4 regions of the Corynebacterium qintianiae genome follow, and region 2 is predicted to be linked to each of the others. Evidence: predicted binding sites of a transcription regulator. Region 2 holds the regulator's gene; each other region holds the start of a gene.
What was found. Region 2 encodes LexA, which represses DNA repair genes until DNA is damaged. Its sites were predicted from a motif close to CGAACANNTGTTCG; they were not measured.
Positions count from the first base shown of each region.

Region 1 (5,697 bases), 180 kb from region 2:
GTCATCGTATTCTTCGACGAGATGGAGTCCATCTTCCGCACCCGCGGCTCGGGCGTGTCCTCCGATATGGAGACAACAGTGGTCCCGCAGCTGCTCACCGAGATCGACGGCGTCGAGGACATCGCCAACGTCATCGTCATCGGCGCGACGAACCGCGAGGAACTCATTGATCCCGCCATCCTGCGCCCCGGTCGCCTCGACATCAAGATCCGTGTCTCCCGCCCGAACCGGGCGGAGGCCGCGGACATCTTCGCACGCCACCTCACCGAGTCCGTCCCGCATGCCGAACCCGTAGCCACGCTTATCCGCGCCGCGGTTGCCGCTTTATTCGAGCCCCGCCCGTTCGTGCGCCTCGAGCTTGTCGACGGTTCCACCGAAGTGCTCCACTACTCCGACTTCGTCTCCGGCGCGATGATTGCAAACATCGCTGACCGGGCAAAGAAGATGGCTATCAAGGACCACATCGCGGGGGCGTCGACAAGCGGCGTGAGCTCCGATCACCTGCACGCCGCCGTGCGCGCCGAGCAGGATGAGAACGAAGACCTGCCGAACACCACAAACCCGGACGAGTGGGCCCGCATCACCGGGCGCCAGGGCCGCCGCGTTGTTTCCGCGGAGGTGCTGACCGAGGAGTGAAAGTCCGCATTGCGGACTTTTTCACGACGTTTGCGCAGGTCACCGAACTTGTCGTACCTGCTTGTTATGGTTCGGATCGAAGTTAACGAACACACGATCCATCCCGTTGGGGGCACCATGACAACAAAAGTTTTAGACCTGCATGATCAACTCAAATCCGATAAACATATCGTCGCCGCTATCGAAGACGGTTTCGGGACATTCACCCGTAAGCAGAAGTTCTGCTGGCCATTTCGCTTTTTGACGCCTGGAACCTTGCCACCCGGTTCGGTGCGCGCTCCACAGCGGCGTGGATGGTGCGGGCCCTCTCACTTTCAAACTCAACCGCGCACGAATACGTCAAGGTGGCCCGTGCCATGGCGGCCTTCGAGTTGCTCGCGGAAGCATTCCTGGCGGGACAAACAACGTATTCAAAGGTCCGGCTCCTGCTACCACATCTGACCCCGGGGAACGAAGCGGAGCTCGTGGAACTAGCCGTGACGATGCCGTACCACGAACTCGAGCTAGCCCTGCTTATGTACCGGGAAGAGACTGGGAAGCCACCCCGGCAGACCTACGTGAGATTGAAGGCCCGGCGCGACGGCCGTGTCGGTATGTGGGCCGACTTTAACGCGTCAGAAGGCGCGCGCGTGATGGCTGCGATGAAAGTCGGTGAATTGGCCTGGCAAGACGTCGACTGGGATTCCCTGGGCGGGGACAACGGCGAGATACACCCGGGGCGGCTCGGTGCCGAGCTGGATAGGCGGAAACGCAGGGCGGCCGGTTGTTCGGGATTTGGGCTGCCGCTCAGGGAAGCACTGGTCAGCGCCTTTATGGGCATGGTCAACATCGCGTTGAGTCGACCGCGCAACACCTTGCGTGCCCCGGGGGCCCATGTGAACATCGTGATGTCCAAGGACGGAAGAGCGTATCTGCCCAATAACCCGGGAGCTCCTTCGGCCGCGGTGGAGTGCTTTCTCAGCAACGCATCGTACCGTGTGAACAGGGTCGATGAGGAAGGCCTCGTTCTCAACACCGGGCGTAGTTTCCGCCTGGCTAATGACGCCCAAGTCAACGCCCTCATGCTGATGTGGCGGGGAGAATGTGCGATGCCCGGTTGCTCGCATACGCGCTTTATGGAAATGCACCACATCCACGAATGGGCGGACGGGGGACTCACCGACCTCGAGAACTTGTTGCCTCTGTGCTCTGCCTGTCACAGCCTCGTCAGCGACGGCTACGTCAAGATCTTGAAGGATTGCGGGGACATCCATTTCACCTTCCCGGACGGATCCCGGTACGTGAGCCACAGTCGGGGGTTGCCTGTACGCGATGACGATGCCTTTACCCTCGAGGAGTACAACTCTGTGGATTGGCGGTAGCGCTCTTGCCAACGGAAGACAGAATCTCGACGGCCCGGTCGAAATCCGCGTCGTCGAGGTGCGCGAAACTCAGCAGTAGGCCTTCACTTGACTGCGTACCTACTTCCCCGCACTCCACCCCCAGGCGAGTCAGCGTCGCCACAAAATCGGTTCGTGCGCTCCTCTCGGAGAACCTGACAACCATGTCCACACCGAGGGACTCCTCACGCTCGATGATGTCCGCGCCAAGAATACGCAGCGCGGGCAGTACGGAAGTACTCAGGATCTCTCGACGATGCGCCAGGCGGCTGTGCACTGACTTCGTATTACGGCGAACGAATCCGCCCTCGAGAAGACGGGCGATCGCGTGCTGTGTCACCGGGGAAACAGGCATGCCGAGTAACCCCCGTGTGACTTGAAGGGAGTCCGCCATAGCCACGTCCGCGACGACGTACCCTGCGCTGAGGTGCCTGCTCAACAAAGTCGAAAATGTACCGAGGGTGATCACACAGGCCTCGGTGGCCAGCGTCGCCATGGTGGGCTGGGGGGACACCCGGTAGCGCAGCTCGCTGTTGAAGTCGTCCTCGATGACCACGACGCGGTTCCGAGTGGCCCATTCGAGGAGCGCGGCACGGCGCGCAGCCGGCATTGTTCCGCCCACGGGGTAGAGGTGTGAAGGGGTTACGAGGAGAGCATCCAGATCGGGTGGGAGCGAGGAGACAATGACGCCCTGCGCGTCGGTCCGGCACGTGACGGGAGTATGGCCCGCTAGTGGGATGATGGCGCCGAGGCCCGGATGCCCGGGGGACTCCACGCCCACACGCAGGTTGCGTCCGAGCGACATGAGGATGAGCAGGAGGCCCTCACGAGAGCCGCCCGTGACGAGCACATTGTTAGGGTCGACGGTCAGGCCGCGGGCGAGCCGGAGGTGTTGCGCGATCGCGGTACGCAGCTGGGGTTGCCCTGCCTTGTCGATCGTCGCTGGTGATTCCTGCGCTGCGTCCCGCCACGCTCGTCGCCACGCGGCGGGCCGAATCGTGCCGGCATGTCCCGAGGAAGGTTTTAGTGAGATGCGTAACCGGGGTGGTGCAGGCGAGCGCACCGCGGTCGAGCTCGGGGGCAACGATCGGCGGGGGAGGTCGGGGTGCACCACCGTGTTTGCGCCTTGCGTTGATAAAAGGAAGCCCTCGGAAATGAGCTGGTCATAGGCGGACACGACGCTGCCCCGGGAGACACCGAGCTGGCGTGCGAGCTCGCGAGTTGAGGGGACCCTGTCGCCACCCGCCAACCGCCCGGAGGCGACGAGGCCCCGGACGCCGGATGCGATCTGGTTCGGGAGAGACGTGGAGAGGGTGCGGTCGATAGGAAACACAACTGGTCCAAAAAAGTGGCGGATAGGTGGACCTAGGAATTTACCAGTTGGAGCGACAAGATTGAGAAATGGCTGAAACTACTGAAACAACTGAAACCACCGTAAAATCCGGGCTCGCCCAGATGCTCAAGGGAGGCGTGATTATGGACGTCGTCACGCCCGAGCAGGCCCGCATCGCCGAGGATGCCGGCGCCGTCGCCGTCATGGCTCTCGAGCGCGTCCCGGCGGATATCCGCGCCCAAGGCGGCGTGGCCCGCATGTCGGACCCCGACCTCATCGAGGCGATCATCGAGGCCGTGGACATCCCCGTCATGGCCAAGGCTCGCATTGGCCATACGGTAGAGGCGCGCATCCTCGAGCACCTCGGCGTGGACTACATCGATGAGTCCGAGGTGCTCAGCCCCGCGGACTACGTCAACCACATTGACAAGCGCCCGTTCACCGTCCCCTTCGTGTGCGGTGCGACGAACCTCGGCGAGGCGCTGCGCCGCATCAACGAGGGCGCAGCGATGATCCGCTCCAAAGGCGAGGCCGGCACCGGCGACGTCTCTGAGGCCACGAAGCACATCCGCACCATCACGGCGGAGATCGCGGGCCTGCAGGCCCTGTGGAACACCAACCGCGACGAGCTCTACGTCAAGGCGAAGGAGCTCCAGGCACCCTATGAGCTGGTCGCCCGCGTCGCCGAGCACGGTGAGCTCCCGGTGGTGCTCTTCACCGCGGGAGGCGTTGCGACGCCCGCCGACGCCGCGCTGATGATGCAGCTCGGCGCAGACGGCGTGTTCGTCGGCTCGGGAATCTTCAAGTCGGGTGACCCCGCGGCGCGCGCCGCCGCGATCGTCAAGGCCACCGCCGCTTGGGACGACATCTCGGTGGTCGCCGACGCTTCGCGCGGGCTCGGCGAGGCCATGGTGGGCATCAACGTCGCGGATCTGGCGGCGCCGCACCGCCTGGCGGAACGCGGGTGGTAATTGGGGTGCTCGCGCTCCAAGGTGGGGTCCGCGAGCACGCTGAAATGCTCCGGGCCCTCGGTGCGCAGGCCATCCTCGCGCGGAAGCCGAACGACCTCGACAATCTTGACGGAGTGGTCATCCCCGGGGGAGAATCTTCCACCATCGACCGGCTGATGCGCATTTTCGGCCTCGCCGACCCGCTCACCGAAGCCCTCAGAGGCGGCCTGCCCGTCCTGGGCACGTGCGCCGGCCTGATCACGCTGGCCACCGAGATCGAGGACCCCGCGCCCGGGCAGAAATCGCTCGGCATCGTGGATATGCGCGTGCGTCGCAACGCATTCGGCCGGCAGGTCGACAGCGCCGTGGAGACGATTGTGACGCGCTACGGCGCGGTCAGGGCCGCCTACATCCGCGCGCCGGAGGTCGTCTCCGTCGGAGGTGACGCCGAGGTTATTGCTGTTACGAGCGAGCGCATTGTCGGCGTCGAAACGCCGAGCGCCCTCGCCGTGAGTTTTCACCCGGAACTTACCGGCGACACCACGATCCATGAGAGGTTCCTCAGCAAGGTGCGCGGTACCGTGGACGCATGACGCGCTACATGGGAACTGAAACTGAGTACGGGATTAGCTGTCCGGGCGACCCGTCGTTAAGCCCCATCGTCACCTCCACCCACGCGGTGGTCGCGTACGCCGCCACGCACACGGGTGCCCGCGCGCGGTGGGACTACGAGGACGAGGCACCGCTGAAAGACTCCCGTGGGTTCGACCTGCGCCGCTACCACACGGTCCCCGTCGTAGACGCGAATGCGCTCGGGGTGGCCAACGTGGTCACCTCGAACGGCGCGCGCTTCTACGTCGATCACGCACACCCCGAGTACTCCTCTCCGGAGGTCTCCAACGCGTGGGACGCAATGGTGTATGACGCCGCCGGAGACCTCATCCTTGGTGAGGCCGCGGCGAACCTCGCCGACCTGTACGAACAGGGTGTGAGCGTGCTCAAGGACAAGGCGCCGTGCCCGCCGCTGAAGTTCTACAAGAACAACGTCGACGGCAAGGGCGCCTCCTATGGCAGCCACGAGAATTACCAGAACTCGCGCCACACTGACTTCGGAAAGCTCGCGCAGGCTCTCATCCCGTTCTTCGTCACCCGACAGGTCATCACCGGCGCCGGCCGCGTCGGCATCGGCCAGGAGGGACAGCGGGAAGGTTTCCAGATCTCCCAGCGCGCCGACTACTTCGAGCAGGAGATCAGCCTCGAAACCACGCTCAACCGCGGTATCGTCAACACCCGCGACGAGCCGCACGCTGATGAGGAGCGTTTCCGCCGCCTCCACGTCATCGTCGGGGACGCGAACATGAGCCAGTACTCCAACTTCCTCAAGCTCGGCATGACGAAG
Region 1 is NZ_CP064955.1:1,097,249-1,102,945, reverse strand. Features, by position in the region: gene arc (proteasome ATPase) at 1-636, shown strand, start outside; gene G7Y29_RS05430 (HNH endonuclease signature motif containing protein) at 993-1,997, shown strand; gene pdxR (MocR-like pyridoxine biosynthesis transcription factor PdxR) at 1,960-3,348, opposite strand; gene pdxS (pyridoxal 5'-phosphate synthase lyase subunit PdxS) at 3,417-4,319, shown strand; gene pdxT (pyridoxal 5'-phosphate synthase glutaminase subunit PdxT) at 4,319-4,891, shown strand; gene dop (depupylase/deamidase Dop) at 4,888-5,697, shown strand, end outside.
Region 1: a site for LexA is predicted at 723-736, ahead of G7Y29_RS05430 (HNH endonuclease signature motif containing protein). Genes of this name have one in related genera too.

Region 2 (5,697 bases):
CATGACCTTAGACCCCGACCGCGACGCCGACCGTCAAGACGCTGTCGCGTCCACCCACGCCTATCTGGACACTAAGTTGCGGTCGCTTCCCCCGGGGCGCGAGAAGACGCGGGCGGTCAAGGACATACTGTGGCGGATTCAAGAGTTGCGGGTCAGTCTGTTCGCACAGCGTCTAGGCACGCCCAAGCCCGTGAGTCAGCGGCGGGTGGAGAAAATGATCGACACCCTCGCGTAGTGCTCGTCAACGCGAAGCCGTGGGCCGGCACTAGAAGGCGTCGCGGTCTCGGCGACGCATGAGGCGGATCTCGGATTCGAAGTCGTCGGCAGATTCGAAAGATTTGTACACGGAGGCGAAACGCAGGTACGCCACCTCATCGAGCGCCCGCAACGGCTCGAGGACGGCCAGCCCGACGTCGTTCGCATTAACCTGAGAACTCCCCTGGCCACGCACCGTTTCCTCCACTTGTTGAGCGAGGCGTTTGAGCGCATCATCCGAAACATCCCGGCCTTGGCACGCGCGGCGCACGCCACTGATCAGTTTGTCCCGGTCGAAGGGCTCGCTCACCCCGTTGCGCTTAACCACCATGAGAATAGCCTTCTCCACGGTAGTGAACCGGCCGCCGCAATCCGAACACTCGCGTCGGCGGCGGATAGCGGATCCCGCATCAATCACGCGGGAATCGAGCACCCGCGACTGTTCGTGATGGCAAAACGGGCAGTGCATGGCTAAAATCCTACTCCCGCTCACCCTCAACCAGCCTAACGAGCGTGAGCGGTTACATTCTCCACCGTAGAAACTTCGGGGTGTATTGCAGCATCACCGGAGAACGCACCGCCGGCGGCCGAACCGAGGATGAGTGCCAGTCCGAGTGCCGCACCCATAAAAACGTTTGCACGGTTTTCGTGGCGAGTTTCGAACGCTTCCTCCCGCGTGGGGCGTAGCCCTATTTCACCGAGCGGACGGCGCTCACGATTTCGAGAGCCCGGTTCCAGCGTTCGAACATGGACCGCCTTTCGCGCGGCGGGTGCCGATGCCGGAAGGTCCCACATGTCGGCCGGAAGAGTGCGCAGTAAGGCCGGCCCCTCGGACGTCGGTGCTGTATAAACGCGTTCAAGCTGAATGGTCATTGTCGTCTCCTTTGTTGTCTGCCCTTATTGTACGAGCGGGTCGGACACCGTCGAACACTTAACCGTTCACATGTTCGATTCCGCCTCTGTGTTCGATTTATAGCACCGGCAAAGCTCGTTGTCCAGAGGAGCGACGAAAATGTCGAACAAACTTGCCACTTCTGGTAGTTTTGCAGGCGCAGCATGAAACACGCCGTCAACGGCAACACGAGGAGCACCGATGCCACGCAAGAAAGACAATCCGAACAATCTCGATATGAGTGTCCTGTCCGACAGACAGCGGCGCATCCTGGAGGTCATTCAGGACGCAGTGGTCCTGCGGGGTTACCCGCCAAGCATCCGGGAGATCGGTGACGCCGCCGGCTTGCAGTCCACGTCCTCCGTCGCTTACCAGCTCAAGGAGCTGGAGAAGAAGGGCTTCTTGCGCCGCGATCCGAACAAGCCGCGCGCTGTGGATCTCCGCCACCTCCCCGACTCCGCCGCGCCGTCGCGGAAGGTGAAGCCGAAGTCGGAGCCAACCCCGGAGGAGGCCTCCCAGCCACGCTTCGTCCCGGTCGTGGGACAAATTGCCGCGGGCTCGCCAATCCTCGCCGAGGAGAACATCGACAACTACTTCCCCCTGCCGCAGGAGCTGCTCGGCGAGGGCGAGCTCTACATGCTGCAGGTTGTGGGTGAGTCCATGCGCGACGCCGGCATCCTCGACGGCGACTGGGTTGTGGTGCGCTCCCAGCCGGTTGCGGAGGAGGGCGAGTTTGTCGCCGCGCTTTTGGACGGCGAAGCGACTGTCAAGGAGTTCCACAAGGACTCCACCGGCGTCTGGCTGCTCCCCCATAATGACGCTTTCTCCCCGATAAAGGGGGACGAGGCTGAGATCATGGGCCGCGTAGTTTCCGTTTTCCGCACCCTGTAGCGCCCTGCTACGCCCGTTCGCTAACCCCGGTCGGGGGCGAGCGGGCGCAATCTCACTTAACCGGGCATGTTTCTTTTGGAACAATGGCATGCGGTTCCTCCCGCCCCCTGCCCCCTTCAAGGACTGCCTGAGTATGTACGCAGAAGAACGCAGACGCCAGATCGCGTCGTTGACCGCGGTCGAGGGCCGCGTCAACGTTACCGAGCTGGCTGAGAAGTTCGACGTGACCGCCGAGACAGTCCGGCGCGATCTTGCCGTGCTCAATCGCGAGGGAGTGGTGCACCGGGTGCACGGCGGCGCCGTGGCCAGCCAGTCGTATCTCACCACCGAGTTCCCGCTCGACGCCCGATCCCGTTCCGCGTCCGCCGCAAAGTCCACTATTGCGCGGGCTGCCCTGAAATACCTCCCCGGTCAGTCCGAGGGCGGGATCTTCCTCGACTCCGGCACGTCCATCAACGCGTTTTCCAGCCTGCTGGCCTCGGACCCGCGGGCGCGTTCGTGGCCGATCGTAACTAACTCTCTGCCTATCGCCCTGGAGCTTTCGACCTCGGGCCTGCCTCACGTTCAGCTTCTGGGCGGGTCGGTCCGCGCAATCACCCAAGCAGTTGTCGGTGCCACCGCGCTGCGCTCCCTCGCGCTCATGCGCGCCGACGTCGCCTTCATCGGCACCAACGCGCTGAGTGTCGACCACGGCCTGTCCACCGCCGACGCCCAAGAGGCAGCGATTAAATCGGCGATGGTCACCAACGCCCGCACCGTCGTCGTGCTGTGCGACTCCACGAAGCTGGGCAACGATTACCTCGTCAGCTTCGCATCACTTGACGAGGTCGATGTCGTCATCACAGACTCAGCGGCACCGTCGTCCTTCGTCACCGAGCTCACTGAGCTCGGCATCGAGGTTGTCACCGCGGAGCCCTAGAAGCGCAAAAAACGCGCACGCTATTGCCCACCCGGGCACAATCGGACATAATTGGGGGTAGCCCGACCATGAGGAGCCCGCACCGTGATCATCACATTCACCCCCAATCCCAGCATCGATGCCACACTCGAGCTGGACTCGTTTGAGAAGGGCGGGGTCAACCGCACGATCAGTGCCCGCCGGGAAGCCGGGGGCAAGGGAATCAACGTGTCCCACGCCTGCGCAAACGCCGCACACGACACTCTCGCGATCGCGCCGTGCGGCCCCACGGACCCGTTCTCCCTGCTCTGCCGCAACGCGGGGATCCCGCTGCGCGCCGTCTCCATCGAAGGCGCTATCCGCACCAACACCACGCTGACTGAACACGACGGTGAGACAACCAAAGTCAACGAGACCGGCCCAATGCTCAGCGATGACGACGTCGAGCGCATTACCGACGTGCTCGTCGCCACGGTGGCCGAGTCGCGCACCGACGCCGTAGTCATGGCCGGCTCGCTACCCCCCAGTGCGCCTGCGGAGTGGTACGCCATCCTTGCCGCCCGGCTTCGCAAAGCGTGTCCCGGAGCGGTAATCGCGGTGGACACCTCTGACGAGCCGCTCATCTCTCTGGGCAAGCACCTGACCACCGCCGCGCCCGACGTAATCAAACCCAACGCGTTCGAACTCGCCCAGCTCACCGGCGCCGACGGCGAGCAGCTGGAAGATCAGGCGGCGCGGGGGGACTACACCGAGATAGTGCGCTCGGCGCGCGAGCTCGTCCACGCGGGCGTGAGGGAGGTTTTGGTCACGCTCGGTGCTTCCGGAGCGTGCCTGATCACCCGCGACGCCGCCTGGGCCGCGACCCCACCGCCGGTCACACCGCGCTCCACAGTGGGCGCGGGCGACTCTGCGCTGGCCGGCTACATTATGGCCCGCGTCGCGGGCGAAGAACTCCCCGATTGCCTGCGCCGCAGCGTCGCCTACGGTTCCGCCGCCGCCGCCAAACCCGGCACCGGAATACCCGCACCCGACGAAATTGACTTGGAGAACACGCTCGTCGTTTCTATCCCCGCAACATCAAAGGAACTGCCATGAACCAACTCATCACCCCGGAGCTCGTCGGACTCGACGTGGACTTCGGCGCCTCGCCCGGCGAGGTCATTGCCCGCCTGGCCGATCTCGTTCACGACGCAGGCAGGACGAACGACCCCGCGCAGCTCGCAGCAGACGCCGCAGCGCGCGAGGAGAAGGCGGGAACGGGAGTGCCCGGGCGCGTCGCCATTCCGCACACCCGCACGTCTGCAGTGACCGAACCCACGCTGGCGTTCGCGCGCCTGTCCCGCCCGGTGGACTTCTCCGGCCCGGACGGTGACACCGACCTGGTCTTCCTGATAGCCGCCCCCGAAGGCGGCGGTAAAGAGCACCTGAAGATTCTGTCTACGTTGGCCAGGGCCCTGGTGCGTGGGGAGTTCGTCGATAAGCTGCGCGCGGCGGCGACGCGGGAGGAAGCCGTTGAGATCATCCTCGCTGTAGTTAGCGCCCCGAAGAAGACACAGCCTGCCGCAACCGCGAAGAAGTACCGCATTGCGGTTGTCACCTCGTGCCCGACCGGCATCGCCCACACCTACATGGCGGCGGACGCGCTGGCCCAGGCGGCGCAGAACCGCGACGACGTGGAGCTGCGGGTCGAACCGCAGGGCTCCTCGGGTTACGAGCCACTTGACAGTGACTTCATCAGCGGAGCCGACGCCGTCATCTTCGCCCACGACGTCGCCGTGCGCAGCAAGGGGCGGTTCGCGGGCAAGCCGGTTGTGGATGTGCCGGTCAAGCAGGGCATCAATAAGCCAGCCGAGCTTATCGACGCCGCCGTCCACGCCGCCGAAAACCCCGACTCCCCCACTGTCGCCGGCGGCTCGTCCGAAGACGACGCATCGGCGGGTGCGGGCGAATCTTGGCCGAAACGCATCCAGCAGGCGGTGATGACGGGCGTGTCCTACATGGTTCCGTTCGTCGCCGCCGGCGGCCTGCTGCTCGCGCTCGGTTTCCTCGTGGGCGGGTACGACATGGCCAACGGGTGGCAAGCTCTGGTGACCAACTTCTCGCCGACGAACCTGCCCGGCAACCAGGTCACTGTCGACGGCGAGTTGATGACGTTCGAGCGCTCCGGGTGGCTGCTCTACCTCGGCGCGGTGCTGTTTGCCACGGGACAGATGGGCATGGGCTTCGTCGTGTCCGCCCTATCCGGCTACATAGGCTACGGCCTGGCGGGACGCCCCGGTATTGCCCCGGGTTTCATCGGCGGCGCGATCTCCGTGTTGCTGGGCGCCGGTTTCATTGGCGGCCTGGTCACCGGCATCGTAGCCGGCGTGGTCGCCTACTGGATTCAGTCGTGGACGGTGCCGCGCTGGCTGGGCTCGCTCATGCCGGTCGTCATCATCCCTCTGCTGACCTCGCTGTTCATCGGTCTTCTGATGTTTCTCCTGCTCGGCCGACCACTCGGTGCGATCATGGTCGGCCTCGAGGGTTGGTTGGAATCCATGAGCGGGTCGTCTGCCGTCTTGCTCGGAGTGATCATCGGGCTGATGATGTGTTTCGACCTCGGCGGGCCCGTGAACAAGGCCGCCTACTTGTTCGGCACCGCGGGCTTGTCCGCGGGCACGGAGGCCAGTTTCCAGATCATGGCGGCCGTCATGATCGCGGGCATGGTGCCTCCGATCGCGCTGTCCATAGCGACATTCCTGCGCGCGAAGCTGTTCACCCC
Region 2 is NZ_CP064955.1:1,276,980-1,282,676, forward strand. Features, by position in the region: gene hrpA (ATP-dependent RNA helicase HrpA) at 1-235, shown strand, start outside; gene nrdR (transcriptional regulator NrdR) at 266-724, opposite strand; gene G7Y29_RS06315 (hypothetical protein) at 760-1,128, opposite strand; gene lexA (transcriptional repressor LexA) at 1,349-2,038, shown strand; gene G7Y29_RS06325 (DeoR/GlpR family DNA-binding transcription regulator) at 2,172-2,957, shown strand; gene G7Y29_RS06330 (1-phosphofructokinase family hexose kinase) at 3,042-4,031, shown strand; gene G7Y29_RS06335 (PTS fructose transporter subunit IIABC) at 4,028-5,697, shown strand, end outside.

Region 3 (5,697 bases), 920 kb from region 2:
CGGCGGCGTAAGCTCTCATCGTTTCCGACGGGACGTAGCCGGCGATCTGGTGATCCGCCACCTTGTCGAGGTCGACGATGTGCGCTGTGGTGTCCTCGACGAGGTTCGCGAATGCCTCGGTTCCGTCGCCGTCGGTCCAGCCCTGGCCGGGGAAGTACACCGACGCTCCCGGCGCCACGTCGCCCTCAGAGGTCAGGGGTGCGTACCCGTAGATAGTGACTTTGATGTCGGCGTTGAGCCCGCCGGTGAGGATGAGACGCGTGGCTTGTTCTTCGGAGAGTTTATGTTCGCGGGCGACCTGCCGGCGAAACTCAGTGATTAGAGCGTAGGTGGCGCGGTCGCATTCGACGGTCATGCCCGAGCGTTTCACAGCCCGGTATTCGTGCACGGTGAAGTCGCCCGAGTCTTTGTCGCGCCGCGTGCGCTTTTTTTCGTCGTAGGCGACACCTTCGTCGAGTTTGGCGATAAACCTGCGCAACCGGTGGGTAATCGCATTCGGTGTGGGTAGGGGCTGGTCGGCTTTCACCGGCGTAAACATTGCAGCAAGGAACTCGTCGATCACCGCCAGGACCTCCCGGGTGAGTTCGGGGCCGAGCTCGGCGATAACGTTATCGACGGAAATGAGACGTTTCAGGTCGAGCACCCGGGTGGTGTCTTGGATGGCTCTGAGCCAGGGCAGGTCAATGAGACGTCGATAAGCGAAAACCGCCTTCTCGACAGCTGCCTTGCTCTCTCCGGTGGCCTCCTGGATCGCGGTTAATTCGCGCTCGAGGTCGTCGACGATGAACGTCGGATCGGCCCATGTCGAATACAACTCGTAATCGAGGTCGCGTTTGCGCTGTGCCAATTCTGCCCGCGCGTCGCCCGGGCGCTGTGTGCGGAAAAAGCGAGTGTCAGAGTGCTGGGTAGGGTTAGTCATGTTCCCCCTTTCGTTACAGCATATGATAATCGAACATATTAGCGTAGTCAAGTCTAAATGCAGGAAATACGGATAATTTCTAGGCAATACGTTCGAAATATATTCGAGCTGACGTGCGGGACGTTTTGGATCAGGTGAGATCGTGCCCTAGGCTGATCTACCTGTGTGTTCCCGTGTTGAAAGGCACGCACATGTCCGTCGGGTCTCCACCGGCCGCCGTCAGGACGTGTCGAGCGCACTGGCTTTTTCTGGCCGGCAGCCATCTAGACAGACTTTAAGGAGTCGTACATGTCTACTTACCATCCGAAGAGCGGTGACATTACCCGTCAGTGGTACGTCATCGACGCAACCGACGTGGTGCTGGGCAAGCTCGCTTCCACCGCAGCAGACATTCTGCGCGGCAAGCATAAGCCCCAGTTCGCGCCGAATGTCGACACTGGTGACCACGTCATCGTCATCAACGCCGACAAGGTCCACATTTCCTCGAACAAGCGCGAGCGTGAAATGCGCTACCGCCACTCCGGTTACCCGGGTGGTCTGAAGTCCATGACCCTTGGTCGCGCTCTGGATGAGCGCCCGGATCGCGTTGTCGAAGAGGCAATTCGCGGCATGATGCCGCACAACCGCCTCTCCCGCCAGTCCATCAAGAAGCTTCACGTCTTCGTCGGCTCCGAGCACCCGTACCAGGCTCAGAAGCCGGAAACCTTCGAGTTTAAGCAGGTGGCCCAGTAATGACCGAGCCGAACAACTACACCGACGAGAACTTCGAGACCGAGGTTGACGTCGACCTCGCAACCGCCGCGACGGAAGAGTTCAACTACACCATCGGCGACGCTGTCGCTCCCGAGGTTGAGGCCGGGTCTGATGAGGCTGTCGAGCCGGTTTCCCTGCACGAGGGCCCGATCCAGACCGTCGGCCGCCGTAAGCGCGCCATTGCCCGCGTCACCGTGACCGAGGGCGACGGCACCATCACCGTCAACGGCCGCGAGTTCGAGAACTACTTCCCGAACAAGCTGCACCAGCAGGACATTCTGCAGCCGTTGACACTGCTTGAGCGTGAAGGTCAGTTCAATATCAAGGCCACGATCACCGGTGGCGGCCCGACCGGCCAGTCCGGTGCACTGCGTTTGGCGATCGCCCGCGCGCTCAACGTGTACAACCCGGCCGAGCGCCCGACCCTGAAGAAGGCCGGCTTGCTTACCCGTGACGCCCGTGCCGTGGAGCGCAAGAAGGCTGGTTTGCACAAGGCCCGCCGCGCCCCGCAGTACTCCAAGCGTTAATTCACTTCAACGCGCCAGGCTCAAGCCGTCCCGCCCTCGTTGCGGGGCGGCTTTCGCCGTTTCACGGGGTGTGCATCTTGTCGCGACAGAAATATAGAGTCGTGCATAATTAGACGAATGACTCGATTGTTCGGAACTGACGGTGTACGCGGCTTAGCCAACGAAGTGCTGACAGCCCCCCTGGCTCTCAAGCTCGGTGCGGCAGCGGCGGCGGTGCTCACGGAGCACCGGAGCTCAGGCAAGCGGCGGCCGACCGCCATCATCGGACGAGACCCGCGGGTGTCCGGTGAAATGCTCGCTGCCGCGATGGCGGCCGGTATGGCGTCGAAGGGTGTGGACGTGTTGCGCGTAGGCGTCATCCCGACCCCGGGCCTCGCCTTTTTGACCGACGATTACGGCGCCGATATCGGTGTCATGATCTCGGCGTCGCACAACCCGATGCCCGACAACGGGATCAAGTTTTTCTCCGCCGGCGGGCGCAAGCTTCCCGACGACGTAGAGGATCGCATCGAGGAAGCGATGAACCACCTTGACGACACGGGCCCCACCGGCACCGGCATCGGCCGCGTCATCGAAGAGGCGCCGGACGCCCAGGAGCGCTACCTTGCCCACCTCAAGCGCGCTGTGACCACCGACCTTTCAGGCATCAAGGTTGTCGTCGATTGTGCCAACGGTGCCGCTTTCGAGGTCGCCCCCAAGGCGTACGCCGCGGCCGGAGCGGATGTGACGGCGATTTTCAACACCCCCGACGCCTTCAACATCAACGACGGATCGGGTTCGACCCACATGGAACAAATCCAACGGGCCGTGATCGCCCACGGAGCAGACATCGGCTTGGCGCACGACGGTGACGCCGATCGCTGCCTAGCCGTGGATGCGGCAGGTAACATCATCGACGGTGACCAGATCATGGCGATTCTGGCAACGGGGATGAGGGACAAAAACATCCTCCAGGAGAACACCCTAGTAGCCACGGTGATGAGCAACCTCGGCCTTAAGCTCGCGATGCAACGCGAGGGTATCGCGATGAAAGAGACGAAGGTTGGCGACCGCTATGTTCTGGAGGAGCTGGGCCGCGGAGGATACTCGCTCGGTGGCGAGCAGTCGGGACACATCGTCGTTCCCCAGCACGCAACCACCGGTGACGGCACCTTGTCGGGCCTTCTGTTGATGGCGCGGATGGCGGAAACGGGTAAGAGCCTCCAGGAGCTCGCCAGCGTGATGACGGTGCTGCCGCAAGTGTTGATCAACGTTCCCGTCGCGGACAAGTCCCGCATTGCCGACGCCCCGTCGGTCAAGGAAGCCGTCGCTGAGGCCGGTGTAGAGCTCGGCGACAGCGGCCGCGTCCTGCTCCGCCCGTCGGGCACGGAGGAGATTTTCCGCGTCATGGTGGAGGCGTCAGAGGAGGAGCAGGCGCGCAAAATTGCGGGGCGGCTGGCGGCCGTCGTGTCGTCTGTGTAAGTTCGGGGCTGTACCCGCGATCCCGGTGGCCGAAAGAAAATCGGGGATCGAGGGAACCACACCCGGCTCGGGGGAGTCTAATCAGGGTGCAACTGTTTGTAGGGCGTGCCCTCTACTGGGCCGCCAGGGGGAATGGGGAATCTCGTGGAACATCCGCTTCACGTGGATCCGGAGGCAGTCCGTGAACGGCTGACCGTCGCGATCGCGCAGTACGAGGAAGTGATTTCGCAGCTTAGAGCTGCGCCACCGGCGCTGCCAATCGACGCTGTCGGCAGCGGTTTTCCAGACTCGGGTCGGGCTTTGGCTGAAGCGCTGGAGGGAATGCAGAGTCTCAACGTGCAGTTCTTGGAAAACCGCGTGGACGGCTGGCGCCAGGTGATGCGGTTGATGGACACTGTGGAGCAGGCGGACGGTGTCCATGCTTCGGGATTGGGGTTGCTATGACCGCGGTAACCGCGAACATTGATTCGCTCGCAGCGGAAGCTGCGTCCGTCCCGGGAGCTGACCCGGCGACGCTGTCTCGAATCTTCTCGCTCGCCGATGAAATCAACTCGCAGTACCGCAAGATTGACGGCATGAACCTCGAAGTGGTCTCTGCCAGTTCCGGCAGGTTGCTCGGTTCCGGAGGGGGCAGTTCCAGCGGGTCGCGCGGTGGAGGTATCGGCGGATTCCTGCTCAAATTCGCCATCGACGTGGTGAGCAAGATCGGAGCCGACGGCGCCTCGAGTTGGTTCCACGGAATCGGCGTCTCCGGCGACGAGGACGGCCGCGAGAACGCGGAGGAGACACAGGGTAACAACGCTCGCGAGATCCACCACGACGTGCAGGCTGCATGCAGGTCCATGACGGATATAGACCTGACGGCGAATACCGCAATCGGCGGAGTGACGGAGGTGATGGCGGGTCTCCTGGCGGTCGTGCGCATTCACCCGGTTGGACGGGCAGTGGCGATCGTCCTGCCACTCGTAGCCCAGGGAATGGAACAGATTCTTGGGATCGTCGAGGACCGCAACACCCAGATGGAGGGTTGTCTCGGTGCGGTGACCGACAGGTGCAATGCCATGCTCGACCACCAGCCGGCCCTACCTCGGGAATGGGAATGCCCGGTGCCGGCGGCTCGCGACTGCGAGACAGCCCGGCCCACCACACCTGATGCTCCTTGCCCGACCCCGGGAGCTCCCGCCGTAACAGCGCCTGCCACCGAAGAGTGTATCGAGCGGCTGGTGAAAACTGTCCCGTCCGCCCTCGACGAGGTGAAGACGCAGGCTGCCTCCGTGGCCGCCTCGGCTCCAGTCAACATCGCATTCGACTTCGACGTGGAGCGCCTGCCACAGCACACTGTGGAAAAGGAAACCGTATCCTGCCCGCCCACGTGCGCGGACGCCGCGTTGTTCGTCCCTCCGGAAGATACCGCTGAGGTGTGTCACGTCGGAGTGCTTGCGCACATAGGGCTGGGCATCACTCTCGAGTGTGTGAACTACCTCGCAGAGTGTATCGCGGAGGCGGCGGAATGCCCGGGCGAGAGCTGCTGCGCCCACACTGAGGAGACCTCGGAGGAATGCCCTCCGCCCCCCGAACCGGAGCCGGCGCCCGCACCAGTGCAACCGCCGGTCGCGGAGGGCACGATCCCGCCGCCGCCCGAACTGGCACAGGTGGAGGAGCCGCCGGCGCCAGCCGAGAAGCTGCGGGCCGCCGGACTTGACGCTCCGGCGCCTGCGCCTGCAGCGCCTCCACCTCCCGTGGAGCCCGCACCGGCACCAGAGCCTGCGCCTGCCAGCGGAGACACCCCGAAAATGAGAAAGTCAGGTGAGTGGTAATGGACTTCGTTGAATTCGCTGAACAGTACAAGCGTCGGACCGCGAAGCGGATGTTGGATTTTGAAGCCGCCGTCGCCGAAGCGCACCGCAAGATGGAGCAGGCCGGCCGGCAGCAGGCGATGGCCCGGGAACTGAACCTGCGTCAGATCCCAGCCAACCCGCCGAAGGGCACGTACCGGCCGGTGCGCAGGAACGGACGCGTGCAAGGCGTGCTCCGCCG
Region 3 is NZ_CP064955.1:352,471-358,167, forward strand. Features, by position in the region: gene G7Y29_RS01820 (HNH endonuclease signature motif containing protein) at 1-919, opposite strand, end outside; gene rplM (50S ribosomal protein L13) at 1,208-1,651, shown strand; gene rpsI (30S ribosomal protein S9) at 1,651-2,199, shown strand; gene glmM (phosphoglucosamine mutase) at 2,317-3,660, shown strand; gene G7Y29_RS01840 (hypothetical protein) at 3,805-4,104, shown strand; gene G7Y29_RS01845 (hypothetical protein) at 4,101-5,477, shown strand; gene G7Y29_RS01850 (hypothetical protein) at 5,477-5,697, shown strand, end outside.
Region 3: a site for LexA is predicted at 950-963, ahead of G7Y29_RS01820 (HNH endonuclease signature motif containing protein). Genes of this name have one in related genera too.

Region 4 (5,697 bases), 570 kb from region 2:
AAGAGATTTCGTCCCGCGCGGACGTGTCCAAGCCTGTCCTTTACGAGCACTTCGGGGGCAAGGAGGGCCTGTACCTGGCGGTGATCGAGGCCGAGCAGAACCGGCTGCTGACATCCATCGTTACTTCTATCGGGGAAGGCCGGTGGAGGGAACGTATCGAGCGCGGTATCCTCGCCCTGCTGACGTACGTGGAGGACCACACGGACGGCTTCGTGATTCTGGTGCACGGCCATATGCCGGGCGGCGAAAAGTCCTATTCGACTCTGCTCAACACCTTGACGGCCCAGGTGTCCTATTTGCTGGGGGAGGCGTTCAGCCACCGTGGTCTCGAACCGGAGCTGGCGGAATTGCATGCGCAGGCAATTGTCGGGGCAGTGTCCATGACTGCCCTGTGGTGGCTGGACCAGCGTTCGCCCGACAAGTATGCGGTGGCGACCCATGTCGCGAACCTGTGCTGGAATGGGTTGGCTGGGCTGGAGGCGCAGCCGAAGATTATTGAAACCGAGAAGGGAACAAAGTAGACCGTATGACCGAAACCGCACCAGCGTTGGGCGGGTTGCTCACTCGCGCGCTGACCGATCCGAAACTGAAAGGGCTGGTCAACAATATTGGGCAGGAGCGCCTACATGTCACGGGCATCGACCAATCCCGCTCTTGGGCCGCCGCGGCGATCTCCCGTGAGGTTCCGGTTCTGCTGGTCACCGCCACGGGGCATGAGGCGGAGGACCTCAGCGCGGAGCTCGCGGCGCTGATTGGAGCCGGCAAGGTCTCGCTGTTCCCCGCGCTGGAAACCTTGCCGCACGAGCGCCTCTCGCCGGCCGCGGACGTGGTGGGAAGGCGCTTTAAGGTCCTGCACGACATGCCCCGCGTCATCGTCGCCGCGGCCCGCGCCGCGTGCCAACCGGTGCTGCCCGCGGTCCCTCCGATCACGGTCAAACAGGGAAGCGAGTACGACTTCGAGGAGTTGACCCGCGACATCACCCACTGCGCCTACGAACACGTGGACATGGTGGCCAAGCGCGGGGAGTTTGCCACCCGCGGCGGGATCATCGACGTTTTCCCCACCACTGCCGAGCACCCGGTGCGCATTGAGTTCTGGGGTGACGAAGTCACCGACATCCGCACATTCGCCGTCGCGGATCAGCGCACCATCGATGACGTTGCCTCCGTCGAGCTGTTCCCCGCCCGCCAGCTGCTTATCGACGCCACCGTGGCCGCCAAGGCTGACACCCTCGCGCGCGAGCACCCCTCGAACCCGGCCCTTGTGCAGTTGCTGACGCGCATCTCCGAGGGCCATCATGCCGACGGCATGGAGGCGCTGATCCCGGCACTGACGGACAAGCCTTACAAGGTGCTGCCCGAGCTCTTGCCCGCCGGTTCAGTTGTGCTCGTGACCTCGCCGGAGAAGGTCCGCGCGCGCATCGCGGACCTCGAGGCAACAGACAAGGAGTTCCTCGAGGCCGGGTGGGAGGCCGCCGCGATGGGGGCGCAGGGCCCCGTCGCCGTGGAGGGCCTGGACGTCTCCGCGTCCTCGTACCGCTCCTTCGATTCGCTCGAGGTTTCCGCCCGCAAGGCGGGTCAATCGTGGTGGACATTCGCACCGCCCGGCATGTTCGCGGCCGATGATTCCGAGACCCTGCCGCTGGAATTCGAGGCCGCGCCCGCGCCGAAGGGTGAGCCGAAGGCGATTGAGCAGCTCTACGCCACGCTGAAGCTGCATGTGCAGAAGAACAACGGCACCGCGGCGTTTGTCGCGCCCGCCAAAGGAACCGTCGAGCGCTTCGCCGAGCGCCTGCGCGAGCACGGAGTCTCCGCGCGCATTGCTACACCGGGTCTCGAGCCTGTCGACGGCCAGGTCACGCTATACCAGGCCCTATCCCACGCGGGTCTCGTCTTCCCGGGGCCCAAGCTGGTGGTGGTCACTGAGACCGATGTGACCGGTAACCGCGTCGGCGATATCGCGGGCGCGAAGCGCCGCGCCCCCCGCCGCCGGGGCCGCGTCGACCCCCTGTCGCTCCAACCCGGTGACCATGTGGTGCACGAGACCCACGGCATCGGCAAGTTCGTCAAAATGGCGGAGCGCACGATCAAGGCCGGTGACGAGGACTCGCGCCGGGAGTACATCGTGCTCGAGTACCAGCCGGCGAAGCGGGGCCAGCCCAACGACCAGCTCTGGGTTCCCATGGAATCCCTGGACCTGTTGTCGAAGTACTCGGGCGGGGAGCAGCCGTCGCTAAGCAAAATGGGCGGCTCCGACTGGAAGAACACGAAGAAGAAGGCGCGGGCGGCCGTGCGCGAGATCGCGGGCGAGCTGGTGCAGCTCTACGCCAAGCGGCAGGCCGCGCCGGGCCATGCGTTCGCGGCGGATACTCCGTGGCAAGCGGAGATGGAGGACAATTTCCCGTTCGTAGAGACCGAGGACCAGCTCGCCGCGATCGACGCGGTCAAGGACGACATGGAAAAGCCCGTGCCGATGGACCGCGTCATCGTGGGCGACGTCGGCTTCGGCAAGACCGAGGTGGCCGTGCGCGCCGCGTTCAAGGCGGTGCAGGACGGCAAGCAGGTCGCCGTGCTCGTGCCCACCACGCTGTTGGCGCAGCAGCACTACACCACGTTCACCACGCGCATGGACGGCTTCGGCGTGAACATCCGCGAGCTGTCCCGCTTCACCTCGGCCAAGGAATCCAAGGAGGCCCTCGCGGGGCTCGCCGACGGCTCCGTGGACATCGTCATCGGCACCCATCGCCTTCTCGCCACCGGCGTGCAGTGGAAGAACCTCGGGCTTATCGTCGTGGACGAGGAGCAGCGCTTCGGTGTGGAGCACAAGGAGCACATCAAGGCGCTGAAGGCGCACGTTGACGTGCTGACCATGACTGCGACCCCGATCCCGCGCACCCTCGAGATGTCGCTGACCGGCATCCGCGAGATGACGTCGATCACCACCCCTCCCGAGGACCGCCACCCGGTGCTCACCTACGTTGGCCCGCAGGAGGACAAGCAAATCGCGGCGGCGATCAGGCGCGAGCTGCTTCGCGACGGCCAGGTCTTCTACATCCACAACAAAGTCGCAGACATCGAGAAAGCGGCGCGCCGGATCCGCGACCTAGTGCCCGAGGCGCGCGTCGTGGTCGCGCACGGACAGATGTCGGAGCAGGTCCTCGACCAGACGGTGCAGGGGTTCTGGGACCGCGAGTACGACGTGCTGGTGTGCACCACGATTGTGGAGACGGGCCTGGACATCGCCAACGCCAACACCCTGGTCGTGGAGAACGCACAGAACATGGGCTTGTCACAGCTGCACCAGCTGCGCGGGCGCGTCGGTCGCTCCCGTGACCGCGCCTACGCGTATTTCTTGTACCCCAAGGACAAGACGCTGACGGAGACCTCCTACGACCGCCTAGCCACGATCGCGCAGAACAACGACCTGGGATCCGGCATCGCGGTGGCGCAGAAGGACTTGGAGATGCGCGGCGCCGGCAACGTTCTCGGCGCGGAGCAGTCGGGCCACATCGCGGGTGTCGGCTTTGACATGTACGTCCGGCTCGTTGGGGAGGCTGTCGATACGTTCAAGGCTCTCATGACGGGTGAGACGGTCGATGCCACGGACAAGGGCCCGAAAGAGATCCGCGTGGACTTGCCCGTCGACGCCCATATCCCGGAAACCTACGTCAACTCCGAGCGCCTGCGGCTGGAGATCTACCGCAAGCTCGCTGAGGCGCGTGACGACGCCGCCCTGGCCACCGTCGCCGATGAAATGGCCGACCGCTTCGGCCCGCTGCCGCAGGAGGTCGAGCGCCTCATGGCGGTTGCGCGCCTGCGCCACCAGGCGCGCCGCGCCGGGGTTTCCGACATACTTGTCCAAGGCACGCGCATCAAGTTCCAGCCCGTCGAGTTGCCCGATTCCAAGCAAGTGCGCCTCAAACGCCTGTACCCGGGCTCGAACTACCGCGCCGCGGCGAAAGCGCTGCAGGTGCCGTTCCCCCGCGCGGCGAAGGGTGTGAACCAGCCGAACCTGCGCGACACGGAGCTGCTGCAGTGGGTCTCCGATTTCCTTTCGGAGATGTTCGGGGTGGAGAAGAAGGTCGTTGCAGTGGGCGAGTAAAGTATCGGGGCACGCCCCTATAGCCCAATTGGCAGAGGCAGCGGACTTAAAATCCGCGCAGTGTCGGTTCGAGTCCGACTGGGGGCACTTTTAGTCCGTACACTGGCCGGCATGGCTGACAACGACGTAACAAAGAGTGACATCATCGAGATCATGCGGGGCAAGTCCATCGGCATGCTCACCACCGTGGGTGATGACGGTGGCCTGTATTCCCATCCGATGGACACCCAGGAAGTCACCGACGACGGTGACGTGTACTTCGTCGTGGGCAAGGACAGCGAGCAGGGCGCTTGGCTGCAGAACACGCCGCAGGTGAACATGGCGTACTCCGACGCCGGGTCCTGGCTCTCCGTCGCGGGCACTGTCCGCTTCCTCGAGGGAGAGGAGCGCTCCGCGAAGATCGAACAGCTGTGGGACGACTCCATGTCCTCCTACTTTGACGGCAGGGACGACCCGAACTTGGGGGTCATGTTGCTCGATTCTGAGTCCGCCCAGTTCTGGGGCCATAAGGACGGCCGCGCCGCTGCTTTGTTCGACCTCGTGCGCACCCGCGTGACTGGCCAGGAGTCGACCGACGGGACCTCTACCGTCGAGCTGTAGTTTCGTCCTTGCGCGTCCACTGGTTGGGCGCGCTTTTCGCGCTAACCCATAAAATCGAACGTATGAATGAAAAATATCTTAAAAGCCCTTTGTATAACGCTTGACGGCGTACATCTGTTCGATTATGATTGTCGGTGAGGAAGGGGGAACAATGAAAAACGGTACTCACGAGCCGGACACGGCCCAGCGGTTTTTTCGGACGCAGCGTCCGGGGGAGGCGCGGGCGGAGCTTGCGCAACGCAAAAGGGATATCGACTACGAGCTCTATTCACCGTGGACCGACCCGACCTTCTTCGTCGACGACTTCGAGCTCGAAATTACCGAGATTCAGGAAGCGACGGGAGAAGGCAAGACAGCCGTCGAGAAAGCGATTTTTGCTTATCGACGCCTCGCTGACCTGCCCTGGCTGCGAGCCATACAGGACACCACCCGGGTGCTCGACCTCAAGCGGTTGATTGCCATAGACAATGTCATCGCGGAGCTCGGCCCGGAATTGTCCGGAGAGGTGCTGATGGTGCTCGACGAGTTCCTGGCGGCCATGTTCACGCCGAAGAAAGCCAACCAGCCGTTGCCGACCCCGAAGGCGATCGCTCACCGGCTGCGAAGGTTCATCGCGAAGCTGGATGAGCGGGTAGGTTACGACCCGGAAAAACGGACCCGCCGCAACAATCCGGCGGGAGACTTCACTCTCCACGATTTTACGGCGGGCAAACGTTTCGGGCTGACTGTGGAGTGCGACAACGCCACGCATGCCGCGATCCGCGAGTTCCGGCAGCAGGTCGCCAGGGAACACAAGCTCAGCGAGGCTGAGGCAGCCAAGCTCATCCTCACGGGGCGCCTCGAGGCGCAGCCGAAAGTCACCATCTTCGGGTACGCGCCGCTGACGCCGGAGGGTGATCTCGTGCCTGGGGCGTCCATCTACTTCCCAGGCAGCGGCTGGACCGATGCTGGCGGGACCGAAGCGTTCGAGGACATGGTGGATGGAAACCCGCCCC
Region 4 is NZ_CP064955.1:709,732-715,428, forward strand. Features, by position in the region: gene G7Y29_RS03550 (TetR/AcrR family transcriptional regulator) at 1-521, shown strand, start outside; gene mfd (transcription-repair coupling factor) at 527-4,102, shown strand; tRNA gene G7Y29_RS03560 (tRNA-Leu) at 4,116-4,189, shown strand; gene G7Y29_RS03565 (pyridoxamine 5'-phosphate oxidase family protein) at 4,214-4,702, shown strand; gene G7Y29_RS03570 (HNH endonuclease signature motif containing protein) at 4,854-5,697, shown strand, end outside.
Region 4: a site for LexA is predicted at 4,810-4,823, ahead of G7Y29_RS03570 (HNH endonuclease signature motif containing protein). Genes of this name have one in related genera too.